Regions from separate parts of the Aequorivita sp. IT1183 genome, predicted to be linked through region 1. Evidence: riboswitches for the same ligand, from Rfam matches in the RefSeq annotation. Region 1 holds a riboswitch; the other holds the start of a gene.
What was found. A riboswitch is a leader RNA that binds a small molecule or an ion and turns the genes downstream of it on or off. The one in region 1 is predicted to bind cobalamin.
Positions count from the first base shown of each region.

Region 2: it holds a riboswitch for cobalamin, as region 1 does, so the genes downstream of both, AC3RVF_RS07515 (TonB-dependent receptor) here and AC3RVF_RS15005 (PAS domain-containing protein) in region 1, are expected to answer to the same signal.

Region 1 covers NZ_JBYRHS010000007.1:97,140-105,398, reverse strand. Annotated here, with positions in the region: gene AC3RVF_RS15020 (GIY-YIG nuclease family protein) at 1-38, shown strand, start outside; gene AC3RVF_RS15015 (hypothetical protein) at 367-1,158, opposite strand; gene AC3RVF_RS15010 (hypothetical protein) at 1,992-2,684, opposite strand; cobalamin riboswitch at 3,312-3,577, shown strand; gene AC3RVF_RS15005 (PAS domain-containing protein) at 3,710-4,276, shown strand; gene AC3RVF_RS15000 (acyl-CoA thioesterase) at 4,273-4,656, shown strand; gene AC3RVF_RS14995 (tRNA dihydrouridine synthase) at 4,883-5,830, opposite strand; gene AC3RVF_RS14990 (DEAD/DEAH box helicase) at 6,098-6,715, shown strand; gene AC3RVF_RS14985 (microtubule-binding protein) at 6,998-8,259, shown strand, end outside.
Region 2 covers NZ_JBYRHS010000003.1:420,411-428,669, reverse strand. Annotated here, with positions in the region: gene AC3RVF_RS07540 (porin family protein) at 1-104, opposite strand, end outside; gene AC3RVF_RS07535 (DNA recombination protein RmuC) at 154-1,482, opposite strand; gene AC3RVF_RS07530 (ABC transporter ATP-binding protein) at 1,509-2,303, opposite strand; gene AC3RVF_RS07525 (FecCD family ABC transporter permease) at 2,303-3,334, opposite strand; gene AC3RVF_RS07520 (ABC transporter substrate-binding protein) at 3,334-4,479, opposite strand; cobalamin riboswitch at 4,525-4,736, shown strand; gene AC3RVF_RS07515 (TonB-dependent receptor) at 4,767-6,599, shown strand; gene AC3RVF_RS07510 (YncE family protein) at 6,612-7,661, shown strand; gene AC3RVF_RS07505 (S41 family peptidase) at 7,740-8,259, opposite strand, start outside.

The sequences.
Region 1 (8,259 bases):
TGAATTGGGATGATCTTTCAGATGGAGGTGTGTTGTGATGGTGGTAGGTGTTTGCATATTGAGGTTGCCGCGGTCGTGCCTCCCTCGCAATGACTGAGTTTGTGATGGTGGTAGGTGCTGGCATCGAGAGGTTGCCGCGGTCGTGCCTCCCTCGCAATGACTGAGTTTGTGATGGTGGTAGATAGTGGCCTGAAGAGGTTGCTGCGACCTTCGTTTCGGTGCTTAGAGTAAAATGACTGTGTTTTAAACAAAGAAATAGCTTACATATCTATTTTTTCAATCTGTAAGCCTAGAATAATAATGTCAAAAATTAATGAAGAAATGTGTTGTTTTTTACCTCAGTTCTTTGTTGGCAATAGTAATTTGTTACTCTTTTGTTTTTTTAATTGGTTTAAATCCGCAGTAAATTACCTGTTTTTTTTGGTCTTCAATTTTTTCTATTTTGTTAGAATTTGCGTTTACAAAAAAACTTTGTTCGGAATATTCATACCATTCCTCAAAGTCAATTTCCTGCTTTTCGCTCACATTAAAATCTTCTTGGATTAACCAACAAAATGAATTTACTTCATCTAAATACGATAACTCGATAAAATCTACTTTTTTATCCTTAAATCGCTCATCCGATTTTACTTTTTCTAATGCGAGACAAGGTTCAATCAGGTTTTCAAATTTAGGATTGAGTGAGAAGTCAGGAAATTTGTTTTCAGAAATCATTTTTCCGTTCTTGTCAAATTCCAATCCAAATGCGTATTTAAATCCGTTATTCCGATAAGTGTAGAGAATCCAATAAGTAACATTGTAGTTCGACAATTCATAAAATTCGGGTTTGTCATATTCCGCTTTTACTGAATCCAGATAGTTTACTTGAAATTCGCCCATTTCCAATTTATTGTAAAAGTCAGCATTTGCACGTGTAATAATATATTCTTTTGCTTTTTTTAGAACAAAGTCAGAATACTTCTCAATATTTTTAACATCGTATGGGTAAAAAGTATTTTCTCTCTCAATTGAATCTTTATGTTTTATTTCAAATGGAATATAGTTTTTTGTACGTGACATATAAGTTCCACCTAATTCCAGTTTATCAATATCATCACATTGAGCGAATCCATTGATTGAAATTAGAAAAATTATTAATATGCTAAAAGTTTGTTTCATTATTATTGCCAACATGCGGATAAAAACTATATAGTGTTTATTCCAATTATATAATTAGATTAATATTTCTAAATGTAACAAAAACAAAAACCCACCAAGTACGGAAAACCGTAAAGGGGGTATATTTAATCGGGGAGAGTTTCAAATATAGGATTTATTTTTAATGCTGGAAGCTTTAGGCTATTGGTTTTGAAAATAAGTGAATATGTGAGTTTATGATTAAGTAAATGTGGGGGTTTAGAATTATCAGTTTTGGGTGGTGGTCGCTCGTCGTTCGAACCTCCTCCTTAACTTCTTCCCAAAAACTCACTTTTTGGAAAGCACAACTGAACATGACCAAACCAACACCCGAACAAAACCCCAATAAAACGAACTAAAACTTTGATTGGGTTTGATTGGTTCCAATTTGTGTTGATTTGCGCTAATCTGTGTTGATTCGGTTTATCCATTTGGGAAATAATAGCGACAAAATTTGTTATTCCCAATGTGCTCTATAGTTTATATTCCTTTTGTTTGATGTAACAAATAGGTCTCGACTGCGCTCGACCGGACAATGGAGCCAGGTGTAGTACTATTCACGATAGCAAGGAGCATCATCAGATTGCCGCGCTTTGCTCGCAATGACGGTTCATTCAATCATCATCCCTATCGTTTTGGCCAAGGAGTTTACGACTGTTGTAATCTGCACTAATTTAGTTCCATTCATGTTTAGTTCCATTAATGACAGCAAGTGGCCTTATAGGATTGCCTCGCTTCGGTCGCAATGACGACCCATTGATGTGAGTGCCGTGCTTCGGTCGCAATGTCGGTTTAAGTGATATTAAAAATCATAACTACTTTTCTTGTATCTCATCATTTGGGGGATATGAATCATTCTGAAAATCCATAAATTGGAAGTAGATTTCTCCAAGTAAAAATTTTATTTGGCCATCTGTCAGGTTCTCAAGTTGAACCTGCATTTTTTCATCTTCTATTAAATAAGTCAAAAATCTTCCTAATATTTCTTCATCAATATTTAGATTATTAAGCATATAATGGCTGTAATTTTCTTCTAATAGAATCAAATTCGCCGTTTTCTTTTCAAATTGGATGTATTTCTTGAGGCGTTTTGTTCTTCCACTTATAGCATTTATGATTGGATCTACTTGTAAAGAACCGCCTAGAAGTCCCAAGAGATGGATAGGTTTAAAATCCCCCGCGGTGTATAATCTTCTTTCATTTGTAGATAAGGGTTTAATTTTCTTATTAATAATTCCCAAACTTACTGCGTCAAATTTGGATTTTGATATAATAGAAACTTCATCCAATTCATTAATTCTATTAAATATTGAATACGGAGGGAAAACGTTAGAATCTGCAGCATTTATTGAATCCTCAATTTTTTTAATTTTTATAAGAGAATCTTTCGCCTTCAAATCCTTGTTAATAGTATCATGAACTTGTAATCGATTTTCAATAATTTCTTTATTCTGAGAAAAAGAATAGGCCGAGTAAAAGATCAAGAAAAAGGTAAATGTGAACTTCATTCTAAATTTGAATATGTATAATAAAGTTGGTTAAATGCAGTAGGAATGACGGTTATCTCCACTCGTACTCATTGTTTAATACATTATTAGCGTTCAAACCAGCCACCCATCTCCCACTCCTCCGAAACACTTACTAAGGAGAGTTCCATAAAACTTCGCATCCCCTCTCGAGCGCTGGCGCCTGTACTGAGCAGGACTGTAATGCGGTATTCTGCCCCCAGGTGTAGTTCTTTTTATGACAACAAATAGCCTCAAAGGTTTAATTACGTTAAGCTTCGATTTGCGATGGCTTATAGACCTAGCAATGAAGACATCATTGATACGATTGCTTCGCTGCTTTCCACTGCCATTGGAAGTGGGAGGAGTTTTTTTAGCGGGTTGCTAAATAAGGGGCTTTTTAATTTCAAAAGGAGGTCTCGACTGCGCTCGACCGGACAATGGAGTCAGGTGTAGTACTATTCATGATAGCAAGTAGCCTCATGAGGTTGCCGCGCTTCGCTCGCAATGACGGTTCATTCAATCATCATCCGAATCGTTTTGGCCAAGGAGTTTACGGATTAAAAAAGAAAACCTAGAACCTACAAATACAATTCATAAATTCATCTCTAGCTAGTAATCAAATTTCCATACCTTTGTTCCGTATTTGGTTTGTATCTGAAAAATTTCAGAACAATTAAAAGGGAAATAGGTGAAAATTGATGAAGCCGCCGGTTGAAAAACCAAGTCTTCTTAAATCTTTAAATCCTATGCTGTTCCCGCAACTGTAAGCTTTGTCCGCCTAAGGCGGATGCCTGTAATTAAAAACTTCAAAATAATCCACTGTCTACCTTGGTTGATGGGAAGGAAAATTACAGGACGCAAGCCAGGAGACCTGCCAAATTGCAATAATTTAAAAAACGCTGGCTTTCGGGTAAAAGGCTTTAAGTTTATGATTTTATTTATAGCTTCTTACTGCTCTTATTTAACCCAGACTTCTCAAGGGACAAGTGTTCTTGTCGGCATTTCATTTTTTAAACACATCCATTATGGCGAAATATAATTTATGGCATATGGCGGGCCTGGATATTTTCTTAGAGTCTCTAAACGACCAAGAGCTTAAAAAGTACACAACAAATCTGGCACCGCAATCCAATGCATCTCCTTTAATAAGTTGGCGGGATACTGCAGATTTTTTTGCACCAAGAGAGCCTTTAAATTCGCTGGAAAAAGATAGAATTACATTAGAGTTAATGGAAAGTCAATTTCAATGGAAAACAGACTTTAACGAAATATTGAAGCATCCATACGACGCATTGATTGTAACCAACTCGCTGCAAACGATACTGTGGACCAATCCTGGGTTCTTTAAAATGACAGGCTATCAAGCCAGTTATGCACTTGGAAAAAAACCTTCTTTTTTGCAAGGGGATCAAACTTCAAAAGAAACCAAGGAACTTATAAAGGAAAATCTTTTAAAAGAGATACCCTTCACTTCAAAAATACTGAACTATAAAAAAAACCAAGAAGAATACTGGTGTAAAATACAAATCTTCCCAATGCAAACTAAGAAAGGTATTACCCATTATTTGGCATTGGAAACTGAACTATTATGAACGTAAAAGAAAGAATTTTAAAATCAGAAACCCGCATATTTAAAGCGGTTTTCCCAAATACAACCAATCATTACGACACGCTTTTTGGCGGTACCGCTATGCAGTTTATGGATGAGGTTGCGTTTATCACTGCCACACGCTATAGTAGGCAAAGAATGGTAACAGTTTCTTCAGACCGCATCGATTTTACAAAACCCATTCCTGCAGGAACCATTGTAGAATTGGTGGGGCAAGTTGTGCATTTGGGAACAACGAGCCTTAAGGTGAAAGTTGAAATATTTGTTGAGGAAATGTATTCTTACAGTCGGGAAAAAGCGGTAAGTGGAGTATTCACCTTTGTTGCGATTGATGAAAATAAAAATCCTATTAAATTAATATAATAGGCCTTTTCACTAACATTCATCCTATACCCTGCCCACGTGGGTGTCTCTCCCGTGTTCTCTGAAATGTATCACGCTTACTGATAGGAATACCCAACAATTACTCAATATTGACCAGCTGCTAAAACGGCGTCGGTGGAAACACGGATTAATCAAAGAAAACTGTGTGGCCGACACAGGCTACAGTAGTGGCGAAGATGTATTCTATAGAAAACCGCTAAACCTATTACCGCTCGCTATCAAAAATCTCCTTTACAGCCATTCTATATTTTACAGGATTGGCGGCTTTTTTGATCTTTTTATAGGTTTTTTGCGGATTCGAAAAAGATTGCGAAAAATATTCCCAGAAACCTAACATCTTCATTTTAATTGGTGTTGGCCCAGATAAAATTGCATCGTATTGTTGGTAGATTTCGTCGTGAAAAGCTTCAAATAAATCCCAGCGATTTTCAGGATAGTCTGTAGTATTGTTTTTTATCATACTCGGTAAAAACGGATCGGCAATTAAGCCACGACCAATCATAAAATGATCAATACTTGGGAAACGCTCCTGCATTTTCTTAAACTGTGCCACCGTGGTAATATCGCCGTTATAATACAGTTTGTGTTTTGCGGCGTCAACACATTTTTGAAAAGCGTCTAAATCTACGCCGCCTTTATATAATTGTTTTCCAAGACGCGCGTGTATAGCAACGTTTTTAAGCGGATATTTATCGAGAATAGGAAAAGTGTGCAGAATTTCGTCACTATGCTCATACCCCATCCGCATTTTCATTGAGACCAAAATATCGGTTTCATTGTGAACACGTTTTAAAATAGCATCTATTTTATTGAAATCGCAAATTAAACCAGAACCCATGCCACGATTTGTAACCATTGGGTACGGACAACCTAAATTCCAGTTTAGCTCTTTATAACCAAATTGTTGCACGTATTTAGCAACAAAAATAAACTCGTCGGCATCATTTGTAATTATCTGAGGAATAACTTCTAAAGTAGCGTTGTTCTCTGGTAATAAATCGCGCTCGTATGATTGCTTCACTTCCATCTTGCCATTTAAACGAATATAGGGCGCATAGAAAGTATCTATACCTCCAAAATATTTGTTTTGTGCATTCCTAAAATGAAAAGTGGTAAATCCCTGTAATGGCGAAGATAAAAGTGTAAAACTCATAGTTTATTTGCTGGGGCAAATATAAGCGAATTGTTTATTGGTTTTGATTTTTATATAATCCTAATACAAGACTATTGTAAAGCGATAAGAGATTTGAGTTGAGATTTTAAAATCGTTTTTGGAATAAGGTTTTAGAAGAAAAGAAAGTCAATTGATTTTTCCTCTAAAAATAGAAAAACACATTCCACTCAATTAAACCACCCTCAAATAGTATCTTTGCCATAATTAATATAAATGGTGCATTAAACTGCCATCTCAATACTATCTATGCCTTTTAAAAAATTACATCCTGAAATACAAGAGCGACTTGAAACTCTAGAAATAACGACCCCTACTCCTTTTCAGAGCAACAGTATTCCTGTAATAAAAAGTGGTACTAATGTGTATTGCATCGCTCCATCAGATAGTGGGAAAACCACCACGCTTATCCTAACAACGATGCACGCTTTAAAGTGCAGAGAGATCGGGAATGCCCCAAGGGCGGTAGTTCTGGTAGAAAATAAGGAAAAGGCAATGGAGTTGTACGATGCATTTTTATTGTACACTAAATATACTTCGTTACGTGTTTATGTGGGCTATGAAGAGCTTCACAACGATGTGCAAAAATCTGAGATTGCAATGGGAGTCGACATACTTATTTCTACGCCTAAGTCTATGAACAAGTTGTTTTTAACCAATGGCGTAAGTATCGCAGATTTAAAGATATTTAGTATTGACGACGCCGAGTTTTTAATTCAGAAGTCGTCGTATTCGGCTATTATGTCTATTGCACAAAGTATTCAAAGATGCCAGTATGTGCTGTATATTGAAAAAATGCACCCGATGCTTAAGCGTTTTGAGTCGTATTTTATGGAGTTTTCTAAAAAGGTTACTCTAAAAAATTAAAAGGTCTCTGTTTTCATAAATTACTATGGCCTAAAGCAACATCTTGTTATACTCACTTTAGTTTCAAAAAGAACAATTGAACTGTAAGACACAAATACTGTGTGCTTTACGAATTTGCTTTACTTTCTTCACTTTCTTCAATTTGCGTTTTAGTTTTAGGTATCGATACTAAATGAAGCGCTAATAACTCCTGCCCTATAAATTTTAATTTAAAAAATCATTTTTTTTTCCGACATTGACCATTGAAATTTTGAAAATGTACAAACTTAAAAAATAGCTACAATGGCAGATGATTTTGATTTATTAGAAACAGATAAAAATACCACAAAGGGAAAGGTAGATGTTAATTGGGGCAAGGCTGTAGACCAAATGAAGAGCAAGCTAGCCCAAGAAGATGATCCCGAGGTTAGACAGCGAATCCTGAATGCAACTTTAGATGATGTTGTAGGAATGGCCGAAAAAGACCGTGGTAATTTGTTGGATGCCATTAAAGATCTTACCGATTACCAAGATGAAGTTGGAATTGTTTTTGAAAAATTCAGTACGCTAAATCCAGCGGAACAAAAGGTGATAGATCAGGCTATAAAAGCACTCGAGCGTGCAAAAATGGAACTTGAAGATGCCGAAAAAATAACAGATAACTGGTGGAATAATCTTTGGGGCCGAAAAGCGAGAATTAAGAAAAAAGAACAAGAACTCGTTGCCGCCCAAAAAACACGCGACGGCGCAGATATGAAGGCGAAGCAGATGTTCCAAACGCGTATTGAAAGCGCAGACGTGCAAACCTTGTTAAACGAACTTTCATATAAAAGTCAGGCTGCGGTAGATCGTCTTAAAAATCGTGAAGTGGAAATTAAAGAGGTTGAAGAAAAGCTTCAAGTAGCAATAGTTGAAGCCAGTAAAAATCATACAAAAGCCTTAGAAAAAAAGGAAGAAACCGAAGCCAAGTTAGAGGAACAATACGCGCTTTTAAAGCAGTCCCGACAAGCTTTGGAAGAAATTAGCGACAAACAATCTCCAGAATATAGCGAAGCCATTGGAAAAGTTACAACTATTGAACAAAAGGTTGAAGAATTGGAAGGGCTTAAAAATGCCTACACTACTCTGGCCGCGAGTAAAGATAGTTTTGTTCAAAAGCACAATCTTACTATTAAGGTATTAACGTCTTTACGCAGCAACCTGCAAACGCATCGCGCAAAATTAAAGAGCGACACAGACGAGCGACTTAAATATTACGACGGTTATGTTGTGGCTTTAAAAGCAAGAACAGATCAAGAATTTGCCGCAATTTTGGAACACTTAGGAGTTAAAACAGATGAGCACATTGGTGCAACCCTAGCTTCTATGCACAGTGCAAGCGCCAAAGCAAGACAAGAAATGATGGACAACATTCCGGTTCACGAAAAAGTAATGCAAGGAGTTTACTCTAGTTATGCCGAATCTTTACAAGAAATCAGGAAAAAGGATGGTGAAATTCAGAAAAATTTCGCCGACCGTTACGGTATTGATATGAAAGAAATCTTTGAGGAATATTACGCAACAGA
Region 2 (8,259 bases), on a different contig from region 1:
TTTGTACCATTGGTTTGAATAATATAACCTGGTTCAAAATTAGTTTGTGAAAAGGCGGTAATTGCTGAGAATAAAATAGTTAGAAGGAGTAATTTTGATTTCATTTAATTTGGGGTTTTTTAATTTTGAAAGGGTAAATATATCATTATTTTATTAGTCTTCATCCCCATTATTTAGGGCTTTATTCAGCAATTTATCGTCAATGCTTTTATTGGCTTTAGCGCCAAGTTTTTTCAGTTTTTCTACTCTTGAAACTAGATTTCCTTGTCCGGTAAGTTTTTTCATTGCGCCGTCATAACTTCCTTGTACAGTATTTAATTGCGCCCCAACTTTTAAAAGATCGTTGGTTAAATTCACGAAAGAATCATAAAGACGGCCGGCTTGCGTGGCAATTTCAATGGCGTTTTGTTGTTGCTTTTCATTGGTCCACATACTGTCCACAGTACGCAATGTGGCAAGTAACGTTGAAGGTGTAACTATAACTATATTTTTTTCGAAAGCCTGATTATAAATATTATTGTCTTGGTTAATTGCCACAGCAAAAGCGGGTTCTATTGGAACAAAAAGTAGCACGAAATCTGGACTTTCTATTTCGTAGAGCGTGTGATAGTTTTTAGCGCTTAATTGTTCAATATGTTTCTTAAGTGAAGCAATGTGTTCCTTCAAAAAGCGGGCGCGCAAATCTTCATCATCTTCGTTCACAAAGCGCTCGTACGCAACAAGTGAAACTTTTGAATCAATTATCATCTTTTTATTATCGGGCAAGTGCAGCACAACATCGGGCAGTACTCGGCGGCCTTCTTCTGTGGTAAAACTGTTTTGCACAAAATATTCCCGGTCTTTTTCCAGTCCGCTTTTTTCCAGCACGCGCTCCAAAACTAATTCACCCCAATTACCCTGAATTTTGCTATCGCCTTTCAGTGCTCTTGTTAGATTAGTAGCTTCTTTGCTCATCTGCTCGTTCAATTCTTTAAGACCGATAATTTGCTGACGAAGCATTGCGTGGCGATCAATGCTCTCTTTATGGGTATCTTCAACCCGTTTTTCGAAGCTTTTTATTTTTTCTTGAAGTGGATTCAAAATTATCTCCAAACTATCTTTATTCTGTTTGGTGAATTTTGTAGATTTTTCATCCAAAATTTTATTCGCAAGGTTTTCAAATTCCTTTGTGAATTTTTCCTGCAGTTTTTCAACTTCTTCTTTCTGTTCGCGGTTGCGAATCTCAAGATTATTAAATTCTGAATTTCGCCGCGTAAGTTCCATGTTGAGAAATTCTTTTTCCTTCCTAATTGCTTCACCTTCGCGCAAAGCTTTCTCAAATCGCTCGTTTAGTTTATTCTCTTGAAATTGCGCATTTTCAAGCTGCGCTTCTAGTTTGCTAGTTTCAGTTTTACTTTTTAAACGCGCAAAGTAATTACCTAAAAACGCTCCAATTAAAATGCTTATTGCAGCCAATAAGAGGTATAGAAATGTTTCGTTCATTACAGTAAAATTTAAAGTAAATATATCTATTTGCGAATGGTAAACCGACCAGTTTTTCCATCAAAATCTATAGTTTCTTTGGGGAAAAGTGCATCAAATCTTCCTGCTTCAATCAGTTTACAGGGATCGTCAAAATAAGTTTCGTTCGTTGCCATTACCAACATTTTGTCTGTAAGTTGAATGGCTAAATCTATTTCGTGGGTTGAAAAGAAAATAGTTTTCTGAGTTTCTGAAGCTAGTTTCTTCAGTAATTTTAGAACATATGCACGGTGATAAATGTCTAAATGGGTTGTGGGTTCATCTAGAATAATAATTGGCGTATCCTGCGCCAAAGCCCGTGCAATCGCCACACGTTGCATCTGTCCGTCGCTTAATTCAAAACATTTTCGGTGGGCGAGGGTAGCGGTGTCTGTGGCTTCCAAAGCAAAACGAATTGCTTTATTATCTTCTTCGGAAAGAGAGCCAATCCAATTAGTATACGGTTGCCTTCCCAACGAAACCATTTCTAAAACCGAAAGATTTTTTGAGGCGGGCGCTTCGGTTAAAACTACACTTAATTGTGTGGCGAGTTGAAAGGAAGAATATTTGTTTAAGCGTTTACTATTCAGAAAAACGTCGCCATTTAAAGCGACCTGCATTCCCGTTAATGTGCGTAGTAATGTAGATTTTCCAATTCCGTTTGCGCCAACCAAACCAACTAATTCACCTTTTAAGATTGAAAAATTGATTGCATCAGCAATCACAGAATCGCTTCCTTTTTTTGAGTAACCCACAGAGAGGTTACGTACTTCTAAAATGATATTTTTTTCTTCTGAATTCATTAAAAGAAAAGTTTTCGTTTTCGAACCAACAACCAAATTACAACCGGCGCACCAATAAGCGAAGTGATTGCATTAATGGGCAACGTAAATTCGCTAAAAGGTAATTGTGCCACGGTATCACAAATCAGCAGCAGCAAACTTCCGCAAATGAGAACCGCGGGCAATAAGACGAAATGGTTTGAGGTTTTATAAAACTGACGCACCAAATGTGGCACCGCAAGCCCTACAAAGGCAATTGGCCCAACAAAAGCCGTAATACTTCCTGCTAAAATACTAGTTGCCAAAATTATTATGAAGGTTGTTCTTTTAATGTGTAAGCCCATGCTTTTCGCATAATTTTCACCTAAAAGTAAACCGTTTAAAGATTTACTGCTGAAAACACTCAATGTTAAACCTGCTAAAAAGCAAATTCCTAAAATTAATACGCCTTGCCACGATTGATTTCCCAAACTTCCAAAAGACCAAAAAATGTATTGCTGAAGCTGTTCTGCATTACTGAAATAAGACAAAACCGAAACCACAGCGGTAGTAACACTGCCAAACATTAAACCAATTATTAAAATTGCCATGGTGTCTTTTATTCTGAAAGTTACCGCCAAAACGGCTAAAAGGACTAAAAAGCTACCTAATGCCGAAGCCACGACAAGGCTCCATTGACTTAGTAGTAAAGTTCCAAAAATTCCGCCAAAGGTACTTGCACCCAATATTAAAATGGCAACACCCAGGCTCGCGCCGCTGCTCAATCCTAAAACAAAAGGACCGGCCAACGGGTTGCGAAACAAGGTCTGCATTAGCAATCCCGAAACAGCCAAACCGCCACCGGCAAGTATTGCTGTAATTGCTTTTGGTAGTCTGTAATCCATCAATATATAGCGCCAAGTTTCTTTAGAAGCACCGTTGCCAATGAAGACAGAAATAATTTCATCAATAGGAATTGAAACCGATCCGATGCTCAAATTCACCAAAAACGCAGCAATGAGCGCTATAAATAGCACCGCAAATTGAAGGCGAAATGTTTGGGTAGTTTGCATTAATTCAATTTATCAAAAAAGTAAAATTGGTGCTCCGGAAACAACTCTGGGTGTAGAATTTTAATTAAATCTTTTAAAACCAAATCTGGACGATTGGGTGCCAATTCATAATAAATCACACCGCCCGTTTCGCCTTTTTTCATACTGTAAGAATAAACGTTTGCAGTTTTATACGCTTCAAATTGGGCATATACTTGGCTCGCATTTTTCATCTCGTCTAGGCTTGTAAATTGTCCGGGACCTATCCAATATGCTGCATTTTGGCCTTTCTCCAAAACAGATTCTAAATTTAATGCGAGGCTGCCAGTGCCTTCTGAATCTTTCCAAAGATAATCACCATTGGCATCGTCTATAAATTGTGCGCCCCAACTATCACCCTGCGGCATATACCAAACGTCTTTGTACATTGCCCCGCTAATAACTGTGGGGGTTTCTTTTGCTTTGGAAGCAATTTTCTTAGCAGCGTTATAATCGGTTTCAATAGTTTTAAAAATACTATCTGCTTCTTTTTCTTTATTGAAAAGTACTCCAAAAAATTTAATCCATTCTGCTTTTCCCAAAGGTGAAGTTTCTGTCCAATCTGAATTATAAAGCACAGGAATCTCTGTATTCTGAATGGTGGCAAAAGCAGAATTATTTCCGTCAACCGCAAAACCAATTACTGCTTCGGGATTTAATTCGATTAAAATTTCGGTGTTGATATCTTCGTTTTTACCGAGCTCTTTTACTTTTTCGGCTACAATTAGTTGTCGTGTTTTTTCCGAAGAAATATAGTTGAGATTAGGAAAACCGACCAATGTTTCAATTTCCCCCAACATTTCCAAAGAAGGAATGTGTGTGGTGGAAGTAACAACAATTCGTTTAACTGGTATTTCAACTACTGCGTCATACTTTTCAGGATTTTGAATCGCACCGTTTTTTTCAACTAAAGCATACGTAAATGTTTTCTCGGTTCCGGGCCACGGGTTTTTTAGGGTGATGGTTTTGTAACCGTCAAAAGTGGCTATCTCAAAACCTTTGGCGTATTTTATATCCGTCAATATTCCTTCAGCATTTGAGGTATCGGATGATTGAATATCGTTATTGGTGTTTTTACAAGCGGTAAAAAAAAGGAAGCAACTTATAATGAAGACAAATTTTTGCATCCCCAAAAATAATGGTTTTGTTTGGGTGTACTAGTATTTAAAGTCTATTTTTGCGATGAATTTTGGTAAGCAGTTTTCCACACTGGAAAATGCTTTTAAAAGGGAATTCGGTTAAAACCCGAAGCTGTTCCCGCAACTGTAAGTCGTCCCAATATATTTTGGGCGTGCATAACTTCAAAAACCACTGTCAGTCATAGGCTGATGGGAAGGTAGCACAAAAGACAAGCCAGGAGACCTGCCAGATTCATAATTTAAAAATATCAAACTTTCGGGATAAAGGTTGAATTATGAAACAAACTAGTATCCATATTATTTTATTTTTTTTGCTGTGTACGGTTTCTGCCTACGCGCAACTGGATAGCATTCAGCAATTGCCGGAAGTGATGCTTACCGATGCAAAACTCATTCATTTTTCAAAAGGGTTCAAACTAGAAAAACTCAATGATTCTGTTGTTGAAAGAAATGCCACTTCTTTAACTGAAACGCTTCGCTACAATACTTCAATCTACTTTAAAGAAAATGGTTTCGGAATGGTTTCATCTCCCTCTTTCCGTGGAACAAACGCCGCTCAAACTGCTGTGGTTTGGAACGGCATCAATATAAATTCGGTTTTTACGGGACAGACAGATTTCAATACTATTTCACCTTTAAATTACAATGAAATTGCAATAAGAAGCGGTGGCGGCGGTGTGCAATACGGCAGCGGTGCCGTTGGCGGAAGTATTCATTTAAACAACACATATACCTTCGAAAAGATTGATACTACTGCAATCGGACTTCGTTACGGAAGTTTTTCTACAATTGGCGGAAATGCAACCACTACTCAATCTTGGGATAACCTTTATTTAAATGTAGGCGTAGATTTTACTAGTTCTGATAACGATTACGATTATGTGGGTAAAAACCAAAAAAATCAACACGGTGAATTTCTGCGCTTAGCAGCTAATGTAAATGGTGCCAAAAAATTGAAGAATGGCGTTGCTACGTGGAATTCTGAATACACCTATAACGACCGTAATTTTTCTGGCAGTTTAAATACTATCGGCAAGGACGGTTATAAAGATATTGCAACACGTAACCTTTGGCAATTGCAGCAAAGAATTGGGTTATTTACAACAAAAGCTAGCGTTGCGCATCTTTTTGAACAATACCGCTATTATCCAAATAGTGAAAAACCTTTGTTTGACGAGGGCAGTGCGAACACATTTATAAGTGCCCTGCAATCTGAAGTTTTTCTTCGGGAAAAACTTCGGCTAAACGCAAAAGTTGAATACACATACATAAATGCCACTGGAGACAACGTGGGTGAGAATTTGCGAAAAACTTTAGCTGCTGTAATTCTGTTAAATCATAAAATTTCGAAAGATTTTAGCTACGGTTTAAATTTTAGAAAAGAATTTCTGAATGATTTTGACAACCCATTTCTTTTTTCGGCTGATGCTAAATGGCGACTTTCAGAAAAGTATGCGCTTCGTATAAACGGTTCAAAGAACTATCGCGTGCCAACCTTTAATGATTTGTTTTGGTACGCAGGTGGCAATTTAAATTTGCAGCCAGAAACTTCATATCAAATTGAATTGGGGCAGGAGTTTTCCGTTGGAAATTTGAAAGCAGATTTTGCGGCATTCTATATCTCTTCCGAAGATTTAATAAAATGGGTTCCTGCCAGCGGCAATGTTTGGGAGCCTATAAATATTAGTAAAACACGAAATTACGGCCTCGAAGCATCTGTTGGTTATTTTGTGAAAATTAACCAACAGCAATCGTTGGATTTTAGTGCGAATTATTCCTATACCAAAGCAGAAGATTTAGAAAAGCTGAAGCAGCTTATTTATGTACCGTTTCACAAAACGTCTGGCACATTACAATATAATTTCGCAAATTTCTCTGCTTATGCGCAAGGATTATTTAACGGCGAAATATACACAACTACAGACAATAGCGAGAGCCTCGATGCTTTTACGGTTTTTAATTTAGGAGCTGAATATGTGTTGCCATTTAATCCAAATATCACGGTAGGTGGCAGATTCAAAAATGTTTTTAATACCTATTACGAAAATGTGGCTTATCGGCCAATGACTTCCCGAAACTTTCAAATATTCTTAAACTTTAATATATAACAAATGAAAATTATGAAAAAACTATTGTTTCTATCTTTAACCACGATGCTTTTTATATCCTGTAGCAATGATGATGATGATGTGCAACCAGAAATTATTCCTGCAGCTTTTGAAAATGGAATCCTTATAACTAATGAAGGTCCGTTTAGTGGCGGAAGCGGAACAATTACATACATATCTGAAGATTACAGTACAGTTTCTCAAAATATTTATAAAACTGTGAATGGATCTGACTTGGGTAATATAGTTCAGTCTATGGGTTTTCAGGATGAGAATGCTTATATAGTTGTAAATAATTCGAATAAAATAATGATAGCCAATCGCTATACTTTCGAGAGTGTAGATTCGATAACAGTGGGCATTAACAATCCAAGATATTTTATGAGTGTTGATGGAAACAAAGGCTATGTAACCAATTGGGGCGATCCAAATGATAATTCTGACGATTATGTGGCAGTTTTAGATTTGAGAACTAATACTGTTTCTAGTACAATTCCCGTGGCTTTTGGTCCTGAGAAAATGGTTGTTTATAACGAGAAAGTATACGTTGCTCATCAAGGAGCTTACGGACAGAATAACTTGATTTCAATTATTTCTGCTAACGGTTTAGACGGAACAATTACGGTTGGCGATGTGCCAAATAGTATGGTAGTTTCTGGAAATTCCTTATTCGTATTATGCGGTGGAAATCCTGATTACACGGGTAACGAAACAGCTGGTTCTTTGGTAAAAATTGACCTTTCTACCGGACAAGTTTCAAACACATATAATTTCGGAACAACTGAACACCCATCAAACTTAACAATGGACGGAACGAGTCTTATATATGCAATGAATGGAAAGGTTTCTAAACTGAATAGTTTATCAGTCTCTTTACCGGGAAGCGATATTATTAATGGTTTCTTTTATGCGCTTCAAGCAAAAGATGGAAAGCTATATGCTACTGATGCGAATGATTTTGCAAGCCAAGGTTCGCTGAAAATATTTGATCTTTCTACAAACCTTGAAATTCAAGATTTGCAAACTGGTATAATTCCAGGTGGAATTTATTTTAACGAATAAACGCTTCTGATTTTAATGAAAAGACTCCCTTAAATTTTGAAATTTAAGGGAGTCTTTATTTTTTACAGGCTACCTAATCTAATTCCCAATCATTTTTCCGTTAATGGGAGAATTCGCTTTACTGTCTGAAATTTCCTTTAAACGCGGAGCGTCTGCGTTTCTTGGTACTGGTCTGCCAGCGATTTCGAATAGTGCTGCAGCAAGCAATGGTTCGTTTTCATCACCAAGTTGACCAAGATTGAAATAGTTTTCCTTTAAATTAATTTGTGGAAATAAACCATCAACAAAGTCTGTAGTTCCAGCTGCATTGGCTGTTTTAAACACTAAAGGAAGCATAGCATACGTATGTCCTGGATTTGCTGCACTTCTGCTAAATTGTGGAGCAGGCGCATCGTAAAGTAAAAAGGAGGCCTGAAACTTACCTGTAGTAGTGTCGCCCACTTGCACAGCATCGATATACGGTTTTAGTCCGTTAAGCACTAGTTCACTTGCAGAAGCAGATCTTCTGGTTGTAAGTATATAAACTTGTGAAAGATTTAAACTGTTTATAGCGCTTCCGTTGCTAATAGAGTTATCAAAAAGACCGTCTTCTGCATTT